DNA from 2 places in the Exiguobacterium sp. E4787 genome. Region 2 is predicted to be linked to the other one. Evidence: riboswitches for the same ligand, from Rfam matches in the RefSeq annotation. Region 2 holds a riboswitch; the other holds the start of a gene.

What was found. Region 2 has a riboswitch for S-adenosylmethionine ahead of KNP80_RS11940 (Na+/H+ antiporter NhaC family protein). Riboswitches for the same ligand answer to the same signal wherever they lie in the genome.
Region 1: linked by a shared signal. The riboswitch ahead of KNP80_RS02375 (methionine ABC transporter ATP-binding protein) and the one ahead of KNP80_RS11940 (Na+/H+ antiporter NhaC family protein) in region 2 are both predicted to bind S-adenosylmethionine.

The regions. Positions count from the first base shown of each region.
Region 1 is NZ_JACSLY010000001.1:459,464-464,758, forward strand. It holds gene KNP80_RS02360 (MDR family MFS transporter) at 1-402, opposite strand, end outside; gene KNP80_RS02365 (MetQ/NlpA family ABC transporter substrate-binding protein) at 504-1,337, opposite strand; gene KNP80_RS02370 (methionine ABC transporter permease) at 1,368-2,030, opposite strand; gene KNP80_RS02375 (methionine ABC transporter ATP-binding protein) at 2,020-3,048, opposite strand; SAM riboswitch class I at 3,126-3,231, opposite strand; gene KNP80_RS02380 (thioredoxin family protein) at 3,685-3,942, opposite strand; gene KNP80_RS02385 (PTS sugar transporter subunit IIC) at 4,130-5,182, shown strand; gene gcvH (glycine cleavage system protein GcvH) at 5,225-5,295, opposite strand, start outside.
Region 2 is NZ_JACSLY010000010.1:51,913-68,329, forward strand. It holds gene KNP80_RS11935 (GGDEF domain-containing protein) at 1-1,275, shown strand, start outside; SAM riboswitch class I at 1,372-1,467, shown strand; gene KNP80_RS11940 (Na+/H+ antiporter NhaC family protein) at 1,520-2,821, shown strand; gene KNP80_RS11945 (TVP38/TMEM64 family protein) at 2,849-3,493, opposite strand; gene trhO (oxygen-dependent tRNA uridine(34) hydroxylase TrhO) at 3,718-4,659, shown strand; gene KNP80_RS11955 (divergent PAP2 family protein) at 4,776-5,201, shown strand; gene KNP80_RS11960 (PucR family transcriptional regulator) at 5,303-6,526, shown strand; gene ald (alanine dehydrogenase) at 6,656-7,786, shown strand; gene murB (UDP-N-acetylmuramate dehydrogenase) at 7,880-8,800, opposite strand; gene KNP80_RS11975 (diacylglycerol/polyprenol kinase family protein) at 8,956-9,606, opposite strand; gene KNP80_RS11980 (DUF1836 domain-containing protein) at 9,756-10,379, shown strand; gene KNP80_RS11985 (LURP-one-related family protein) at 10,448-10,927, opposite strand; gene KNP80_RS11990 (restriction endonuclease) at 11,144-11,629, opposite strand; gene KNP80_RS11995 (PAS domain-containing sensor histidine kinase) at 11,764-13,938, shown strand; gene KNP80_RS12000 (SDR family oxidoreductase) at 13,935-15,005, shown strand; gene KNP80_RS12005 (TrkH family potassium uptake protein) at 15,023-16,402, opposite strand.

The DNA.
Region 1 (5,295 bases), on a different contig from region 2:
ATAGACGATGACGCGCTGGTCCGGCTGCGTCGTATCACTGATGAGGGCGCGGGACGCCGGTTCGAGGAACGACCGTGACACGCCCATAAGTACCGAGAACATATAAAACCAAAATAACTCTGTCACGAGTGCGAAACCGCTGAACGTCAAGGCGTTCAAGACGATGCCGATCAGCATCAACTGTTTGCGCCCATAGCGATCGGACAGCGTCCCCCCGAAAAAGCTCATGAACAACCCCGATAGCGCCGAGATGGCGAACACCGTCCCGATCACGCTCGCCGAGAAGCCGAGCGTCGCGAGATAAATCGCAAAAAACGGCATAACAAAAAATGTCGACAGCCGGGCAAAAAATGTGCCAAACAAGACACCCAGCGTCAGCGGATGAATGTGTCGTATGTTCATCCGGATCCCCCCTTTTCCTACATATATGTAGTGTACTTCTATTGGTGAACCAAAACTACTGCAAATAAAAAAGGCCCGGGATAGCCCGGGCCTTGACGAAATTATTGTTTGACCGGTACGACTGCACCTTTGTACTCATCCAAAATCCACTGTTGTGTCTCTTCTGACGTGAGGACTTCAAGGAGTGCTTTGACGCGCTCATCATCTTCGTCGCCTTCACGTGTGACGATCAAGTTGACGTAAGGTGAATCTTCGCCTTCGAGAGCGATTGCGTCTTCGAGTGGGTTGAGGCCGGCATCAATCGCGTAGTTCGTGTTGATGAGGACCGCGTCCCCTTCACCGTTGTTGAACGCTTGCGGGAGAAGTGCCGCTTCGACGTCCGTCTTGAACTCCAAGTTTTTCGGGTTGTCGACGATGTCTGAAACCGTCGCGTCCGTTGTCTTGCCTTCCGCGAGTGTGAGCAAGCCTTCAGATTGAAGCATCGTGAGGATACGTCCGTGGTCAGCGACCGACGAGCTCATGATGATTTCAGCGCCTTCTGGAAGCTCATCGAGTGACGCGTAATCTTTCGAGTACACACCGATCGGCTCAATGTGAACGCCGCCAGCTGAAGCGAATTTGTAGTCTTTGTTTTCAGCCATTTGTGACTCGAGGTACGGTTCGTGTTGGAAGTAGTTCGCGTCCAATTCACCGTCTGCGAGCGTCTTGTTCGGGAGGACGTAGTCTTGGAACTTCTTGATTTCGAGCGTATAGCCCTTCTCTTCGTATTCGTCTTGGACGTGCTCTAAAATCTCAGCGTGTGGGACGTTTGATGCGCCGACGACAAGTGTCTTGTCATCGCCTGAACCTGATTCTGAATCCCCGCCGCCACAAGCCGCGAGAATCGTAAGTGCTGAAGCTGCCGTTAAACCGAGTACTGTTTTCCATGATTTCATTATAAAACCCCTCCAAATTTTCTATTTAGATTAAGCGGAACGCTTATCGATTACAGATACGAGTCGATCGCCGATGAATTGAATGACGAAGACGATGACCAAGATTAAGACGGTCGCGACGAACGTGACGTCACTTTGTGAACGCTGGAATCCTTCGAGGAACGCCAAGTTCCCGAGTCCTCCACCGCCGACGACCCCTGCCATCGCCGTGTAACCGACGATCGCGACGATCGTGACCGTGATGCCTGACACGATGGCCGGCAATGCTTCTGGGAACAACACTTTATAGACAATCTGCCATTTTGTCGCACCCATCGACTCAGCCGCCTCGATGACGCCGCGGTCGACTTCGCGAAGCGCGAGCTCGACCATCCGCGCATAGAACGGGGCCGCACCGATGATAAGTGCCGGCAGTGCTGCCGTTGACCCGAGCATCGTCCCGACGACGAGTAACGTGAACGGGATGAGCAAGATAATCAAAATGATGAACGGGATTGACCGGAAGATGTTGACGACCGCGCTGATTACCGTGTAAATCGGACGGTTCTTCATCATGAGCGGCTCGTTCGTGACATATAACAGCATCCCGAGGGCGAGACCGATGACGAACGTCGCGGCTCCGGCGACGAGCGTCATATAGAGCGTCTCCCACGTCTGTTCTAACATGACTTGCCAATCTACATTAGGAAACATCGCTTTCTACCTCCACTTCCACTGCCTGTGATCGGATTGAGGCGATGGCCCGCTCGACTTCAGCCGGCTCTCCGATCAATTGGATGAATAATGTCCCGAGGGCACCGACTTGTGACTGCGTCACGTTTCCGCCGATGATGTTGAAGCCGATGTCATGCTGCTTCAACACTTCCGACAGGATCGGTTGTTCGGCCGTCTCGTTCAAGAATTTGAGCTTGACGATTTGACCGCTCGGATAACGAGCTTTCAAATGTTCGAACGTGAGCGACATGTCTTCGACCGCGCCGATCTGTTTGACGAACTCTTTCGTGATCGGCTGTTCCGGGTGTTGGAACACGTCGGCGACTTGCCCGGTCTCGACGACCTTTCCGGCCTCCATGACGGCGACACGGTGACAAATCTTTTGGATGACGTGCATCTCATGGGTGATGAGGACGATTGTCAAACCGAGTTTCTTGTTGATGCTGACGAGCAGTTCGAGAATCGAATCCGTCGTCTTCGGGTCGAGTGCGCTCGTCGCTTCATCGCAGAGGAGCACTTCTGGATTCGTAGCGAGCGCACGGGCTATCCCGACTCGCTGCTTTTGGCCGCCTGATAGTTGTGACGGATAGCTGTCTTCTCGTCCGGCGAGGCCAACGAGTTCGACGAGTTCATGGACGCGGCGTTTGCGCTCGCTCGCCGGTACCCCGATGAGCTCGAGCGGGAAGCTGATGTTCTCAGCGACCGTGCGCGACCATAATAAGTTGAAGTGTTGGAACACCATCGAGACGTTTTTACGTACCCCGCGCAGTTCCTTCGGCGTGAGCTTCGTCAGCTCGCTGCCGGCGACCACGATTTCACCGCTTGACGGTGCCTCGAGTCGGTTGAGCAAACGGATGAGCGTCGACTTCCCCGCCCCTGAATATCCGATTATTCCAAAAATTTCGCCGCTTTCGATCGTAAGCGACACATCATCGACCGCCTGGACCCGACCGTTTTTCGTGTCGAACCATTTGGCCACATTGCGTAATTGAATCAATCCATTTCCCTCCTGACAACAAAAAAAGTACGCACGTTTGAGCAAACGTGCGTACTTTATCGTACGGACAACGATTGCTCTCATCTTCCAAGGTATACACCTTGCTGGAATTAGCACCATTTCGGATTGCTCCGCGGTTGCTGGGCGTCATAGGGCCAGTCCCTCAGCCTCTCTTGATAAGAGTGGTTGCGTATTTGATTAGCTTTATCATAGCGACACATTATTTTCATGTCAAACTATTTTTTTCAGCAAAATAAAAAAAGGTGCCATCCGAGGATGACACAGAACGTAGCACCTTGAGTCACTGAAGGACAACCCATAGATGAACCTCTTTTGCCCGATCAGAGCATTCATCCTTATATGGGGGATTTTTACCCAACCATCACTCGGTCTTCGAACGGACCATGCAATTACGCGACCGGTGCCCCGACGCTTGATTTTTTTGGGGGACAATCGAAGGGAAGGTCCACCTGAAATCGCGTAAGCTCATGCAGCGGTTGTTCGAAAACGTCTTGATGACGGGAAAATCTCGTCCTATGTTGTGTTCAAGTAAGATGTTGTAATGAATATATCATTCGTGAACTTTCTGTGTCAACTGATTATTTAAAATTTTCAGATTATTCTAATCATCCTATCTCACTTAACGAAAGATAGGACGTGCTGGACGTTTTGAAATGCGTACAAACGATCGCGAACTTGGCCATTCTCCAGCTTCAATAGCGCCGGAACGCTCATGACCTGATACGCCTCGAGTTCGTTCGGGATAAAGTTGGCATCGCGTTTTTCAATCTTCAATTCTGGGTCGACCGCCTCGACGACCGAGAGCATCCGCTCGGCCACGGCGCATGTACCGCACATTGGGGCGTATATATATAAGAATCCGTCTGTCATCATTTTGCTCACCTCTCTTCTAAGTATATGAATCCGGGCCAATCGGTTCAAAAGTTGTGCTCAAATGGAAAATTCTGAACATTTCAACATTTCTTGTTGACGCTCGGCAGAAAGAGGCATAGTATGGTCATTAACTTTATCGCTTTTGTACATAACAGCAAACCAGTAGAAAAGGACAGGTGAATCCCCAATGACGGAAGAGAAGCTTACCGGAAAACAATTTTTAATGAACGTCTTGAACGGCCTCAGTCTTGCCATTCTCATCGCCCTCATCCCGAGCGCTTTGCTCGGTGAATTAACGAAAGCCATCTTGCCGTATTTTCCGTCCTTGCAGTTCATCTTAGATGCGACGACGATTGCGATGCGCCTCTTACCGGTCATCATCGGTGTCGCTGTCGCCATGCAGTTCGGACGATCGGCGCTCGAGGCCGGGACGATCGGCATCGCGACTCAGGTCGGAAGTGGCGCCATCCGCATCGAGGAAGGCGCGTTCCTCATGGCCGGAATCGGTGACGTCATCACGGCCGGTGTGACGGCCGCTCTCGCGACGTTCCTCGTCATGCAGTTGTCGCCACGCCTGAAGACATACACGGTACTCGTCTTGCCGATGACGGTCATCGTCGTCGCGGGAGGCATCGGCGCGTTCCTACTCACTTACATCTCACAGATTACGACGTACGTCGGAACGATCATCATGACGATGACTGAACTGCAACCGATCGTGATGGGCATGTTAATCGCGATGGCGTTCTCGCTCATCATCGTATCGCCAATCTCGACGGTCGGAATTGCCACAGCCATCAGCCTGTCTGGTGTCGCTGCCGGGGCCGCCAACCTTGGCGTCGTCGCTGCCGGCTTCGGTCTCGCCATCGCTGGCTGGCAGATGAACGCGACCGGAACGTCGATCGCCCACTTCCTCGGCTCACCGAAGATTCAAATGGCGAACTTCGTCCGTCGTCCGATTATGATGTTGCCGGTACTCGCCAATGCGGCCATCCTTGGAGCGCTCGCAGGTATCCTTCGGATTGAAGGCACACCAATCAGTGCCGGATTCGGCGTCTCGGGTCTAATCGGTCCGGTCAACGCCTTGCATTTGATGCCGGGAGGATTCGCGCTCTGGAACGTCATGCTCGTCGTCGTCTTATTCGGGCTCATCCCAATCACACTCGGGATTCTGTTCTATCGTTTGTTCAACCGGACGTCGCTCATCGAGCCTGATCATTACCGTCTCGACTTCGATTAATCAAAAAAACCCGGCTTCTCGTAAAGAGAAACCGGGTTTTGTTTAGCCTTGAATCATCGCTTCGTATTCTTCGGCTGACATGAGCTTGTCGACGTCTGACGCGTCGTTCAACT
Region 2 (16,417 bases):
ACCGGTCTCGGTTTTTATTCCCAAGATTCGTTTCTGCCGCTTGCCGGCTTGATTGTGGCCATCATCTTAAACACGGTCGTACAAAAGTATCAAGTCGATTGGTGGTTCCGTGTCGATATCCCGGTCCGCGACTTTCTAAACATCGCGTTTTACACGTATATCGTCAGTCTCGTCTTCATTTTAGCAGCCTCGCTCTTCCGTGAGACGAACTTGCTTGTCGTCAGCAGTATCGCCGCCGCACTCACCTTCTTTATTAAGCGGCTCATCATCCAGAAAGGTCGGCAAGACGCCTTCAAATCGTTGATTGAACAATATGATGAGGCAAAAGAAGCCGTGTCGTTGTCACAAAGCGAGGCGCAAGCGATTGAGGTGTTCCTCAGTCAATGTGAACGACTCAACGAGTACGACGAAGGGTTCGTCGAGTTCAAACTGTTCGATCGCACACTTTACTTTGATTTAAAGACGCGCCAGCCGATCGATCGCCACGTCGTCTTTGATTTACTCGATGCAACCTATCCGAACGAAGCCTCGGTCGAGTATGAGATGCGCTTTGAATGGGACGCCCCGTTATCGAACGAGTTCGATGAAGACTATCATAGCTTCATCTCGGTCCGTTCCGAGGAAATCGAAGGCATCCGCACGTGGCTCGTCATGACCGGCGAGCACGTCTATGGCTATCCGCCCATCATTCAACGTGAGATTGTCAAACTGCTCAAATCGTTCAATCGAACGATCAGTCGTTGTCATGAACGCGACCGCCTCTATACCGAGAGCCGGACGGACAGCTTGACGTTGCTTGCCAATGCACGGGCTTTTTATGAATACGGGATTCAACAAATCTCGGACGGCTCGATGTACCCGATTTCCGTCGCAATGCTCGATATCGACTTCTTCAAAAAAATCAACGACACGCACGGTCATCAAGTCGGAGACAGCGTGCTCCAAGAGTTTGGTCGCCGCATCCGCCAAGTGCTCCGCACCGATGATTTCGCAGCCCGTTATGGCGGCGAGGAGTTCATCTTGCTTTTGAACCGATGCGATGTCGAAGCCGCCGTCGAGATTGCCGAGCGCATCCGTCAACAAATCGAAACCAAACCATTCCACGTTGACGGAATCGATATCCCAGTGACCGCCTCAATCGGCGTCGATACGATTCAAGCGTTCGGTGACAAACGACTAGACGATACGATTCGCAACGCCGACCGAGCGCTTTACGTCGGCGGGAAGTACGCAGGACGCAACCGCGTCGCCCATTACAATTTTTTGACGTCCTGACTCGCCCCCACGTGCATCGCGTGGGGGTTTGCTATTGACAAGCAGATTTGAAACAGGTACGTTAGGGAACGTGTCTTATAACTAAATATCACAACTTTTTTATCAAGAGAGACTGAGGGACTGGCCCGATGACGTCTCGGCAGCGGGTAACCTGTGCCAAATCCAGCGAGCGGTCTGCTCGAAAGATGAAAAAAGTGTTTCTTGTAGAGAGAGCCTTTTTTCAGAAGGCTCTCTTTTTATTTTTATGAATGAGGTGAATCGATTGGAACAACCAACAGCTAACAAATGGGCGCTCTTGCCCTTACTCGTCTTCCTCGTCTTCTTTATCGGGGCAGGCATCTACTATGACGATTTTTATAAATTTCCCGTCTTGATTGCGGCCTTGATTGCCGTCATCGTCGCGGCGATGATGACGAAAGGAAGCGTCACCCAGACGGTCGAACGTGTCGCCCAAGGCGCCGGCAACCCAAGCATCTTGATCATGGTGTTCATCTTCTTGCTCGCCGGCGCGTTTTCAAGCGTCGCCGAAGCAATCGGGGCGATTGATGCGACCGTCAATGCGGCATTGACGTTATTACCGCCTTCGCTCCTCTTGAGCGGCCTGTTCGTCATCGCGGCCTTCATCTCAATGGCGATGGGCACATCGACCGGGACGATTGCCGCACTGGCGCCGATTGCCCTCGGCATCCATGAGGAGAGCGGCGTCAATATCGCCATCGCAGCAGCGGCCGTCGTTGGCGGTGCCATGTTCGGTGATAACTTGTCGTTCATTTCGGACACGACGATTGCAGCCGTCCGCACCCAACGGACGAACATGCGCGACAAGTTCCGGACTAACTTTTGGATCGTCTTGCCGGCAGCCGTCATCACAACGATTTTGCTCGCCGTCTTATCGAGCGGTGAATCGACCATCGAGCCGGCAGCGTTTGAATGGTATAAGCTGATTCCGTACCTTGCGGTCATCGTGCTCGCCTTGACGGGAATGAACGTCATCCTCGTCTTGCTCGGCGGCATCGCCCTGACCGGCATCATCGGTCTGTTGGACGGCAGTCTAGCCGTCACCACGTACGTCACCGCCATGGCGGACGGCATGATGGGCATGGCCGAGATTTCACTCCTGACATTGCTCATGGGTGGGCTCGTCGGACTCATCTCGCATAACGGCGGACTCACGTACTTGCGTGACGCGCTCACGTCCCGAATTAAAAGACGGGCCGGCGCGGAGTGGAGCATCGCCGGGCTCGTCAGTGCGACAAACGTCGCGACGGCGAACAACACGATTTCGATTCTCGTGGCTGGTCCGCTCGCCGCGAACATCGCCGACGATTATGACATCGAACGTAAAAAGTCAGCGAGTGTACTCGATATCTTCTCGTGTGGGGTCCAAGGTCTGTTGCCTTATGGGGCACAGCTTCTCATTGCGGCCGAACTGACGAACACAGCGTCACCGGCGCTCGTTCCGTATATGTTCTATCCGTTCTTGTTGTTCATTTGCGGAGGATTGGCCATCGCCTTCAACTTCCCGCGTTTCAAAAAACGCGCTTAACGAAAACGACCTTGTGAAGCAGTCGCTTCACAAGGTCGTTTGTCGTTTCGCTTCAAGTTCACGTTTCAGCTGCTCGTTCCGTTTTCTGAAGGCACGCCGTTTAAGCAGTTCTTCGAGTCCACGGCTGATGGCCCATAGGACAATCAGTAATAAGACGAGCATCGATAATCGGAACGGGCTTTGGATAAACTCTTCCCACTGGTCGCCAATGACAGAGAAAATCAAGACGACGAGCAACTTGCCGAACCCGGCCGCCATGATGAACGTACGGAGCGGCATTTGAATGAGCGCGAGTAAGTATGTGATCAAGCTGACCGGAATAAACGGGAGCGAGTACAGAAACCCGAGTGAGACCAGACTCATGTGCTTGATGCGTTCGAGCCAATAGACGCCTTGCTTATGTCTCTCGAGCCACCGCGTCATCGGCTTTCGGAACACGTAGCGAACAGCTACAAACACAAGAATTGTTCCGAGCAAACTCCCGATCCAAGACAGTAACGTCCCAAGCAAAAATCCATATGTCGCTGCGTTCGCCGAGATGATGAGGACGAGTGGGAGAAATGGAAAGATCGCCTCCAGGAACGGTGCCCCGAGTCCTGCCCAAGGTCCGCCCGGAAGTCCTTGTAGCCATTCAATCAAGTTTAAAATATATTGTTGGAGTGATGTCAGCATGTCAGTTTCCACCTTCAACTTTCGTTATTCCTTTTTACCCGATTTCGCTCAGGAAGACGCATCCCCCTGCCCACCGCCGTAAAAAAATAAAAAGTATTTGCGAAATTCAGCTGTGATATCTATCATATAATATGGACTTGTGGTTGCAGGCAAGTCCGTTCGTCGAACGACACAACCCAACGTTCGTTTTCCTGCAAAAAACTGAACACAGGGGAGTAACACACATGGAAACAAAACCAATGCGGGTCTTGCTGTACTATAAGTACGTCAATATCGAAGACCCAGAAACGCTCACACAAGAGCACCTCAAGTATTGCAAGGATCTCGGCATCAAAGGACGCATCTTGATTTCTTCCGAAGGAATCAACGGGACGTGCTCTGGGACTTGGGAACAGACCGAGCAATACATGAACGACTTGAAAGCGAACCCGCTATTCAGCGACATCGAGTTCAAAATCGATGAAGTCGAAGAGCATGCGTTCTCGAAAATTTTTGTCCGTCATAAGAAAGAGCTTGTGACGTGGCGCTTTGATGGTGAGTTCGACGTGCCTAAACAGCACGGTGCATACCTCGAACCGGCAGAATGGAAAGAGATGATGAATCGCGACGATGTCGTCATCCTCGACGTTCGTAACAACTACGAGTACGATCTTGGTCACTTTAAAAACGCGATCAAAATCGATGTAGAGGCTTCTCGTTACATGCCAGATTGGCTCGAAGAGAACAAGGACCTCTACGAAGGGAAAACGTTACTCACGTACTGTACCGGAGGCGTCCGTTGCGAGAAATTTACCGCATATATGCGTGACCAAGGTCACGACAACATTTTCCACCTTAAAGGCGGCGTCGCCATGTACGGCAAAGACGAAGCCACGAAAGGCGAGGACTGGGAAGGTGAGCTTTACGTCTTTGACGAGCGCATCAACGTCCCGGTCAACACGGTCAACCCGTCCGTTGTTTCGGAGTGCATGCACTGCGGAACGAAGACGGTCCGCTACGTTAATTGTGCCAACCCGGTGTGTAATGCCCAACACTTCTGTTGTGAAGAGTGTGAACCAAAACAAATGCGTTCATGCTCGAAAGAGTGCCAGGAGCATCCACGCAACCGCTATATCATCGAGAATATCGCGGACAAACTTCAGGAGACTGAAGGCGTCGTCGGGTAACAAAAATCGACCAGAAAGCACTTCGAGCCTACGCTCGGGGTGCTTTTTTGACAGAAACTTTACGTCTAGCCGATGACAGAATCGGGTATAGTGTAGATACCATTGTCAGACAGGAAGTGAATCGATTGCTCTTTAACGAACCTTTACTCGCCGCCTTGCTTGCTTGGTTCATCGCACAAGCAGCTAAGCTCGTAACCGAACTCATTAAAACACGAGATTTTGAATTAGAAATCATGTTTGCCTCGGGTGGGATGCCAAGTTCCCACTCTTCGACCGTCGTCGCCTTAGCGACCGTCATCGGTCGAATCGAAGGGCTCGATTCCAGCATGTTCGCGCTCGCCTTGATTTTTGCGACAATCGTCATGTACGATGCGACCGGTGTGCGTCAGGCGGTCGGATTCCAGGCCCGCTTGTTAAACGACTACTTCAAAGGAATCAAGCACGAGACGCCCATCTTAAATGAACTGGTCGGTCATACCCCGTTCCAAGTCATCGTCGGTGCCTTGCTCGGTCTCGTGGTCGGACTGTTTTTCCCAATTTAATGTGAATGATGCAGGCATGTCGTTCCTCCTTCTAAAAACTCACCATCTTTTTGTGAACTTTCACAACAGAGACGGTATAGTGAAAGAGAGGAGGAATCGACATGCCTTTTTTGCAGAAATCTTATGAGTCGCTCGATACGCTCGCCGAAGCAATCGGACAAGCGATTCGGGCCCCCATCACGATTGAAAACCGACACCATCAGTTACTGGCCTATAGCACCCATCCCGACTCGACCGATCCGGCACGTATCGCGACGATTATCGGCCGCCGTGTCCCGGAGGCGGTCATCGAGGACTTATGGGAAAGCGGGATTCTTCAAGAAGTGATTGACCGTGACGAACCGGTCGTCATCCCTGCTCGAATGGCTGTCGGACTAGGCGAACGAGCAGCCGTCGTCATCAAACAACAAGGTGACGTGCTCGGTTACATTTGGAGCCTGGCCCGAACGACGCCGTTCTCGGAACAAGAACTCACCGTCCTACAAGAAGGAGCGAACATCGCCAAAAAGCTACTGATGACCATCGCGATGCACGAGCGGCGCATCGATGCCGAATTGGAACGCTTCTTTTTAGAAGTGCTGGCCACTCCCGTCTTATCGCCACCCCACCGCGACCGCTTGAATGAGCTCGCACCGATTGCCGTCGCCAGCCGCCTCACCGTAATTGAATGTGCCCAGCCGGTCACCCCACAACTGGCGGAACGACTGTTTTATGTATTAGCGACCCAGCAAGCGATTGAAGTCGTCCTGCACGCTATCGATGGCCAGCAACTACTCGTCTGGCATTATATGAAATCGGACTTGGCCGAGGAAGAAGCGGCGCTCTTACAGTGGGCTGACCGTTTTGAAAGTCAGCTCCGAGACAAGTTCATTGAAGCGGAGCCGCGTCTTGGCATCAGTCGACGCTTTTTTGAGAGCGATATGCTCTATGCGGCGATGGAAGAAGCACGACGCGTTACGTCGCTTCGCCGAAAGTTCCCGTATGAGCTTGCGACATCGCGCACGTTCGAACAGATCGGAATTTATCAGCTCGTTCCCGATTTGGCCCGACGCATCGGGCTTCGTCTCGAGACGCATCCGACCATCGAGCGCCTACAGGCGTATGACGTCACGCATCACACCGAGCTCGTCACGACGCTCGAATGGTATTTCTATTTTGATGGGAACGTCAAGCGTGTCGCCGCTCATCTTCACATCCATCCGAACACCGTGCTCTACCGGATTCGGCGGATTGAAGAACTGACGAACATCACACAAGTCTCGCTCCCTGAACGGGCCGCCGTTTATCTCGCCATTAAGGCCGGTCAATACCGCCAAGACGATTGACGCCTACTTTGTGTTTTTTCACAAAGTGGGCGTTATCACTTTTAGAATCCATGCTAAAGACAGCGTTTTCGGATGGGTCTATACTAAAGGTGTGAACAAATTGTGTCAGTAGAGAAAGGGGAACTTTACATGAAAATCGGGGTATTGAAAGAGATTAAAAACAACGAAAACCGCGTCGCCTTGACGCCAATGGGTGCAGCCGTATTAACTGAACTTGGACACGAGGTCCTCGTCGAGACGGAAGCGGGCGTCGGTAGCGGCTTCACAAATATGGAGTATGTCGATGCGGGGGCAACCATCGTCGACACAGCCGCAGACGTTTGGGTAAACGTGGAATTGGCGTTGAAAGTAAAGGAACCGCAACCATCGGAATATCGTTATTTCCGTCCTGACTTGACCCTCTTCACTTACTTGCATTTGGCGGCCGAACCAGAACTCACGAAAGCACTCGTCGATTCTGGTGTGACGGCTATCGCCTATGAGACGGTCGAGATCGACCGCACATTGCCGCTCCTCACACCGATGAGCGAAGTGGCCGGACGGATGGCTGCTCAAATCGGCGCCCAAATCCTTGAAAAACCGCACGGTGGAAAAGGGATTCTCTTGTCTGGCCTGCCAGGCGTACCACGTGCGAACGTCACCGTCATCGGGGGCGGTGTCGTCGGGATGAATGCCGCCCGCATCGCGATTGGTCTTGGTGCCAACGTCACGATTATGGATATCAGCCCGGCTCGCCTGCGCCAAATCGATGATCAGTTCGGTAACACAATCAACACACTCATCTCAAACAGCTATAACATCGCCAAACAAGTCGCTGAAAGTGACCTTGTCATCGGTGCCGTCCTCATTCCAGGCGCGAAAGCACCGAAGCTCGTCACGAAAGAAATGGTCCAACAGATGTCACCCGGTTCGGTCATCGTTGATGTCGCCATCGACCAAGGCGGAATCTGCGAAACCATCGACCATATCACGACGCATGACGCGCCGACGTACGAGCGTTACGGGGTTCAACACTATGCCGTCGCCAACATGCCAGGTGTCGTCCCACGCACGTCGACACTCGGTTTGACGAACGCGACGATGCCGTATATCGTCGAGTGCGCACAAAAAGGGATTTTCCCAGCACTCCGCGAGAACGCAGCCTTGCTTAAAGGATTGAACGTCATCGACGGGACGGTCACGTATGAAGCCGTCGCCCGCGACCTCGGCTACACGTTTGTCGCTCCAGCCGAAGCCATCACGAAGCAACTACAAGCGTAAACGTAAAGCCGTCGGCATTGTTGCTGGCGGCTTTTTTGTTTTCCTCGTCCCATTCAAAAACGCTCGAACCAATCGGTTCGAGCGTTTTCATGCTTATGCGTTCTCGACGGCGATGTCCTCACCGATGATTTTCACTTCTGGTTCAAGCTCAATCTCGAACTTCTCCTTTACCGTCGCCTGGACGTGACGGATGAGCGAGATGTACTCAGTCGCTGTCGCTTCATCGATATTGACGATGAATCCGGCATGTTTGAGTGAGACTTCCGCTCCACCGATCCGCTTCCCTTGCAGGCCACAGTCTTGAATCAATTTGCCGGCGAAGTAGCCCGGTGGTCGTTTGAAGACGCTACCGCATGATGGATACTCGAGCGGTTGCTTCGACTCGCGCTTGTACGTCAAGTCGTCCATGACGTCTTTGATCGCTTCATAGCCGAGCGGCTCGAGTTCAAACGTCGCTTCGAGCACAATCAACCCGTCTTTCGAAATCCGGCTCGTCCGGTAGTCGAGATCGAGCTCGTCTTTCGTAAGTGTCATGAGCTGCCCTTCAGGCGACAACACGACCGCACTCGTGATGACGTCTTTCGTTTCTCCACCGTAGGCGCCTGCGTTCATATACACCGCGCCACCGACCGTTCCCGGGATGCCACAGGCGAATTCTAAGCCAGATAACTCTTCGGTCAACGCTTGACGTGAGACGTCGATGATGGCCGCACCGGCTTGGGCGATCAGTTGATTCCCGTCTCGACGAATCGTTTTCAGTTCGTTCAAGTTTAAGACGATGCCACGAAGGCCTCCGTCACGGACAATCAAGTTCGACCCGAACCCGAGAATCATGAATGGGACGCTCTCGCGATGGGCGAGCTCAAGCACGGCTTGAACTTCTTCATACGTGTGCGGGGCCACGAAATAATCGGCCTGCCCACCTAATTTTGTATACGTGTGTGCCGACAGCGGCTCATCTTGCTTCACGCGATCGGCCGGAATGATAGTGAGTAGTTGATTTAAAAAGCTCATGCGTTGCCTCAATCCTTTACGTTCAATTTTAAAGCATGCCTCGGTTCGTCAAGAGAGAGGCAGGCACGTCACTGAATGATTTCAGTACGAAACACAGTATACAAATCTTTGACAGGGGTGACAAGCAACGTTTTCTTTACAATGAAGGAATTGATTTATAACAATAATGATGTAGCAACGGCCACGACGATAGGAATTGTAAAGTTATCCCAATCTCGATACGAAATTGCTTCTGTGAGTGTGGCAACGATTGAAATAATGAATCCATATGTTACCACTTGCCAAAGTGGAATATCATCCCACAAAAATAATAAAAAGAGGACGGCATACGAGCTGAGGAACATGGCCATGCTACCTTGGAACGAGCGCTTCTGTCCGTATAAATCATAGGTCACTGTCCCGTACTTCCGACCAATGAGCGCGGCCAGGCCATCGCCCCAAGCCAAGACGAGCGATCCTGCCAAAAAGGCGAGCGGCTCTGATTCAAAGAAGAAGAACAGGATGACAAGCAAGGCGATCGGATAATAGACGGTGCCGAGCGATTTACGTTCCGTCTGATGAACCGGTGACGGACTCTTATAAAGAAGGAACGCGTTCGCGAACGTGAAAAAGACGAGCGGCACGGCGGCGACGTACCAAGTTTCCATTAACCAAACTGCAAGCAGCGACCAATGGCCGACCGCGATATGTACACTTTTACGAATTGTCTCATCCGTCCAACCGAGGCGTTTGCCAATCTGTTCAAGACCGACGAGAAACACCAGGACAATGACGATGGACAGGATGGAACTGACCCATTCATTCATCGATGAACCACCTTTATCTACATTTTTTTGTACGTTTTCATTATACCTTAATCGAGCGATAGCCTAGCTTCCTTTTCAAACATTTGGTAGAATGAGGTCAAATGACTGTATAGCCAACGAACGAAGGCGGCTATAGAAAGGATGCCTGTATGCGCGACGCAATTTCGATTCAAACTTTGGCTGATTGCCTTCACTATATGCGGGTTGGCGACGTTGACCGGGCCATCTCGCTCTTTCCCGAGGACGTGCGCGAGCATTTCCCGAAAGAGCTTCGCAAAATCCACTTGTTTCATATTGAAAAGAACGGACTGTCAATCAATCAAATCGTCGCTTTGGCGAACACGTTGACCGGAGAGCATTTATCCGCGACCACGATTCAAAACTGGACGAAGCGAGAAGTCCGCAAAATCATCGGGGTCCCCCGGGTCGGAAAGAAATACTCGCTCCAACAAGCGGCTATCATTTATTTGCTGGATGATTTGAAGCACTTGTTCTCACTTGAAGAGACGAGTTCTCTCCTCGCACTCATCTTCAACAATCCTGACCGCGACGAGGACGACCTCATCTCGCCCATTGACTTTTATCGTCTCTATGCCGAGTACGCCAAGTCGACGAGCCCGATCGAGCTCCTCGACACGCGTGCGAAGCGCTCGATTGAAAAGATGGGGGTCACCCACCCGAACATCTTGCACGTCCTCAAACTCTGTCTATACGCCCATCGCGTGACGACACTCGAGATCGAGGCAAAACACTATTTGAACCGCTTCATTTGATTTTCGTCGAATGAGGCTTTTTTTTAGAAAAAAACACCAGTCGCAGTGACTGGTGTTCGTCATATTGGTTACACCGATACCGCGATTGGCATCCGTGATTTGACTGTCAACGTTTTAAGGACAGACAACAACTCGAACATCGAGAGTTGGTCGGCCTCTTTCGTCAGGCAGAAGCAATCATCGTCTTGTTTGCGGAGTTCCGCCACAAGCTTACCTGCTTTGTCTCGAACGCTGAACTTGTAACGCTCGACATCGTATTGAATCGTATAGAGACCGCGTTCGTAGACGTTGTACTCACACTTTTTCCCGAATAATGAGAATTTGTCCTTCAACTGACCGATCGCTTGTCCGTCGTGGTTCATGACGACCCACTTCTGACAGTTCGGGATATACTTCCCGTGAGCGATTTGACGGCCTGACAAGTTGTGCACTTGAACACTGCCCTCCGCGTCGCGGTGAACAGATCCGATCGCATCATTTGTCTCGTCATAAATGGTCGCTTCGCCTTGCGTAAAGACGCAACCTTTTACATAAATTAATTTGCGCACCGCTTTTCCTCCTAATACGTTCCAACCGTTGATTTGTGTGTGTTTGGTTGGTATTTCTATGAAACTCCAAATTGGTACTGTGCGTCGCGTTTTCTCGTTTCAGCGACTACATATTTCATATGACGAAGATGATTATTGCACCTATTCGTGAAAAAGACAACCCCTTTTTCTTCGACACAATCCGCCATTCTGTCAAACTTGTGAACACGCCTGATATTATCGCTTGAAACCGGCCTGTTTCAACATCTCTTCGAGCTCCGTTCTTGCAATCAAACGAACTTGATTTGGCTCCGCCAATTCGTATGCACTATCGGTATAAGAGGAGTTCGTCACGACCCAACCTTCGTTCACCCCATAGTATGGAACGGAGGCTGCGACTTGTTGGACTGCCTCAAGCCCGACCGCTTTTTCATAACGTTTCGCTTGGACCGCGATTGACCATCCGTCCTCCGCTTCAAGGAGCAGGTCCGCCCCAAAGTCACGCGACGCCGGCGTCACCGTCACCGTGTAACCGAGTGCGGTGAACACTTCTTCTAAAAACAATTCAAATTCACGACCGTCCATCCGATCGATGCGGTGAATCGTCGACAGACGCATGCGCCAGATGAGCCAGAGCAGGCCGATTCCTAAACACGCGACGATACTCCATATCGGCGCATCTCTCCACCATAATCCGATGGCGATCAACAAGCTGAGCCCCATTCCCTTCACATCTATCGTCCTCTCTATCTGTTCTTGTCTTCACTTTACCGTTTGGAGGCAGGAAAACAAAGGGGGAGTTGTCGAATGTATTGAAGATGTACCCGTGTGACATACAGAAGGAGGGATCATCGTTAATGGAGAACCGAGGACATCTCCAAAACGAATTGCTGCACGCCTTGCCTTACGGTGTAGCGTTAATCATGACGGACGGGACAATCGTCCAAGCGAACCGGCCATTTTTAGAGCAATTCCCTGAAGACTTACAAACGAGAACAAACATCTTTCATATGGTCAACCAATCACCGATTACGATGGAGCTATCGAGACGAATGGAGCAAGGCTTGCCTTGGACGTACGAGATGCCGACAATCCGCATCCACGCTATCCCGAACGGTGACGTCTATATCTTATCGATTGAACCTCTCCCGCTCGATACGCGCGTGACGGTCCAACATAACGCGTTCGAAGCGATGATGCACACCGAACTCGACATGGCGATGGTTATGACCGATGCAAATCTGTTAATCAATCGCTTCAATAAAGGGGCGACCGAGCTGTTCGGTTACGAGCCGCATGAAGTACTTTACGAAATGACCCCGTTCGGTCTATTCGAGTCGCGCGAGCTGAGCGAGAAGCGGACCCATTATCAAGACGAGACTGAGCGATTGTTGTCATTCGAACAGATGCTGCGTGTGGCGTTAGACCGCGGCGACCGTGAATGGAAGTTCCAACGAAAAGACCGGACCCATTTCGTTGGAAAGCTGTTCATGCATCCGGTGTACGAACAAGCTCGCGTCATCGGCTTCTTCTTTTTCGTGTTCGATGTCAGTCCCGAAATCGCCTTGAAAGGCGAATTGCTACACAAAGAACAACGGTATCGCATGTTCGCCGAATCAGTTATCGAAGCCGTGCTGTTTCACGAAGGTGGGACCATCTTAGACGCGAACAAGGCGGCCGAATCGATTTTCCGAATTCCGGCCGAACAGATGGTCGGTCGCCAAACGATTGAATTTATCGCTGAAGGCTATCGGGCCGACGTGTTGCGCCGGATCCGGAACCATATCCAGACACCTTACGAGGTCATCGGCCGTCGTGAGGACGGGACGTTTCTCGAGATGGAAGTGTATCCGAAAGAAGTGACGTTCCAAGGCCAGACGCTCCGGGTCGCCGTCATGCGCGACATTAGCGATCGGAAGAAAGTCGAGCGGATGCTCGAGCGGGAGAAGAATGCCATCGCCCGGCAACGAGATATCATCCAATCGATTTTACAGGCCTCCAATGAAGCGTTCGTCTTGACCGAATCGAACGGAAGCGTCCTGTTTATGAACGTGCACGCCCGTCGCCTGCTCGATTTGCCAGGAATCGCCCCGAACAAGATGCAAGAGCGGATTCCGCTCCTGTCGACGTTCCGTACGCGCGACCGCACTGAGATGTTGAAAAAAATCGACTTATTACTCGACGTGTCGGCCCGCGAAGTGTCGATGCGTTTCTCCATCCCGCAACCGAACGACCGGGATGAACAGTATTACGAGATGTACGGGACCGGTATGGATACAAAACGCCAAATCGGAATGGACAGCGGCTTCTTATTCGTGTTCCGCAACCGGACCGAGGAAGAGCGGATGGACCAAATCAAAAACGAACTGGTCAGCACCGTCTCACACGAACTTCGCACCCCGCTCTCGTCGCTGTCGGGATATATCGAGCTGATGCTTAGCCGCGACTTGAATCCCGAGAAACGCGAGCGTTACTTAAAGACGATGGCGAAAGAAGCGAAGCGTTTGACCGACCTGTTGAACGCCTTTCTCGACATTCAGCGCATGGAAGACGGCAATCAAGAGTATAAGAAAGACCATTTCGTCTTGAACGAACTCGTCCGTGACGTCGTCGAACGCTTCCGCGAGACGAGCAACCATTCGATCCATTTTGATGACGCCGATGAAGTGCTCCACCTCATCGCCGATCAGGACCGCATCGAGCAGGTCATCATCAACCTGCTATCGAACGCCATCAAATATTCGCCGAACCATCACGAAATCGAGGTGCGGGTGCGCAAAGAACGAAATCAAGCCCACGTCTCGATTCAAGACTTTGGCATCGGGATTCCGGAGCATGCGTTCGAAGAGCTGTTCAAGAAGTTTTATCGCGTCGACAACTCGGATACACGCCAAATCGGCGGGACGGGTCTCGGGCTATCCATCTGTAAGGAAATCATCGAATCGCACGGCGGAAGTATCGAGGTCGAATCGAGCGTTGGCGTTGGCTCGACATTCACGTTCACGTTGGACTTAGCGGAGGAGACACTATGAACCATTACGCTTTCACCGGTTTCCCCGGCTTTTTAGCCGGAAAGATGATCACGCACCTCGCGTCATTGCCGAATCAGATTGGGACGATTTACGCACTCCACCTCCCGACCGAACGTTCCGGCGCACATGCTTTAAAACAGGAGCTGTTGGAAGCGACGTCGTTACGAGATGATCAGCTCGTGCTCGTCGAGGCCGATATCACGCTACCTGAAGTCGTGCTTGATCCAATCATGCGCTCCGTCATCGAGCGTGAAGTGAATTACGTGTTCCATTTGGCAGCCGCTTACGATTTGAGCATCCCTTATGATGTCGGATATCGCATCAACTTGCTCGGGACGAAACACATCACCCCATTGGCGAAACGGGCACCCTATTTAAAGCGGTACGTCTACTTCAGCACCGCCTATGTGTCTGGACGCCGTCAAGGGACCGTTTATGAGAACGAGTTATGGCACCGCGTTCGTTTTAAAAACCATTACGAGGCGACGAAGTATGAGGCCGAGGCCATCGTCTCGCGCGAGCTCGGCTCGATGCCGGTGACCATCATCCGTCCGGGCATCGTCATTGGCCATAGCGAGACCGGCGAGACGAAGAAGTTTGACGGGGTCTATTTCGTCTTAAAGTTAATGGACCAACTTCGTCAAGCTGCCCCGCTGCCTTACATTGGACGACAGAATATCGAAGTAAACCTCGTTCCTTATGATTACGTCGTCGAGGCGACCACTTATCTCGCTCACGCTCCGGTCGGTTTGAAGCGGACGTTTCATTTGACCGACCCGTTTCCACACGGGGCCCGCGAAGTGTACCGTATGATTCACGAAGAGATGTTCGGTCGCCCTCCACGCGGGACCATTCCGCATGCGGTCGCGGAGACCGGATTCTCGGCGCTACATCTGTCGGAACGTTACGGCGTTCCGCGTGAGCTACTCGCCTACTTTAAGCATCAAGTCCATTTCGATACGACACAGACGCTCCGCGCACTCAGCGGCACTGATATCGTCTGTCCGGATTTAAAGGACTATCTGCCAAAAGTCGTTGCCTATTACGAGACACAAAAAAAGCCCTAATTAGGGCTTTTTTTGTGTCATCCGATTAGCAACTTCTCTTTTGGATAGCGAATCTTCCGGTCCATCTGGCGTGCGACCGTGAAGAGGATCGTCAACGAACCGACACGACCGAGTAACATCATGAACATGATAAAACTCTTACCTGCATCGTTCAGTTCCGCCGTGATCCCGAGTGATAACCCGACCGTCCCGAAGGCCGAGACTGTCTCGAACAAGAGTGCTGTCGCCGGAATATGACCGTTCGTCAAGATAGTCAGTGCGGTAATCAATAAGATGAAGAAGAAACTCGTAATAGCCACGATGTACGCTTTTTTAATTTGGAACGCGTCAATCGTCCGCTCGAGGATGACCGTCTCTTTTTTCCCGACGATGAACGCCCACATATCGGCCAAGATGACAACTACGGTCGTCACTTTAATCCCAGACCCAGTGGAAGCGGCTCCAGCACCGATATACATGAGAATCAAGACGACCCCGATTGAGATCGGCGCCATCGTCGTGAGGTCGATTGTATTGAAGCCTGCGGTCCGTGTCGTCACAGCCTGGAAGAAGGTGACGTGCATCGCTTCTCCGAACGGACGGCCATACAGTCCGCCCTCATTCGATACCCACTCAAACAACATGAGCGAGAACCAGGCAATCCCGTTGACGATGGCAAGCGAGGCAATCATGATTTTCGAATGGAGGGCGAGGCGCTTCCAACGCTTCACCTCGGTCGCATCCGCGATGGTCGTGAAGCCGAGACCCCCAATCATGAGCAGCACAGCAATCGTGATCACAATGGCCGTATTCTGCTCGAACTGCATCAAATTGTCCGGCCATAGGGCGAACCCGGCGTTGTTAAACGCTGAGACCGCGTGGAAAAAGCCATAATACAGCGCCTCACCAAAGCGATACTCACCGGTGCTGTACAGTTCGACCGTTAAAAACAACATGCCGAGAAACTGGACGATGAGCGTCGTGAAGACGATGTTGCGGACGAGACGGACCGTGCCGCCGGGACCCGACAAGTTGAGTGATTCTTGGAGCAAGATGCGCTGCTTTAAACCGATTTTCTTTCCGAGCACACTAAGCAGCATGAGCGCGACCGTCATAAAACCTAAACCGCCGATTTGAATCAAGGCGACGATGACGAGCTCACCGAACGTATTAAAGGAAGTCCCAATATCAATTGTCGATAATCCGGTCACCGTTCCGGCCGACGTCGCGATAAACAGACAATCAATCCAGGACACGGGCTGTGTCTGTGCGAACGGCATATAGAGTAACGTCGCCCCTAAAAAAATGGCGAGCAAAAAGCCTGTCGCGATAAAACGGGCCGGCTTTTCAAACACGAGCCGGTAAAGCGCCTCAATTCGTTTTATGCGCAATTCCCGTACGGTCAATCGATGTCGCATCTCGCTATCTCCTTC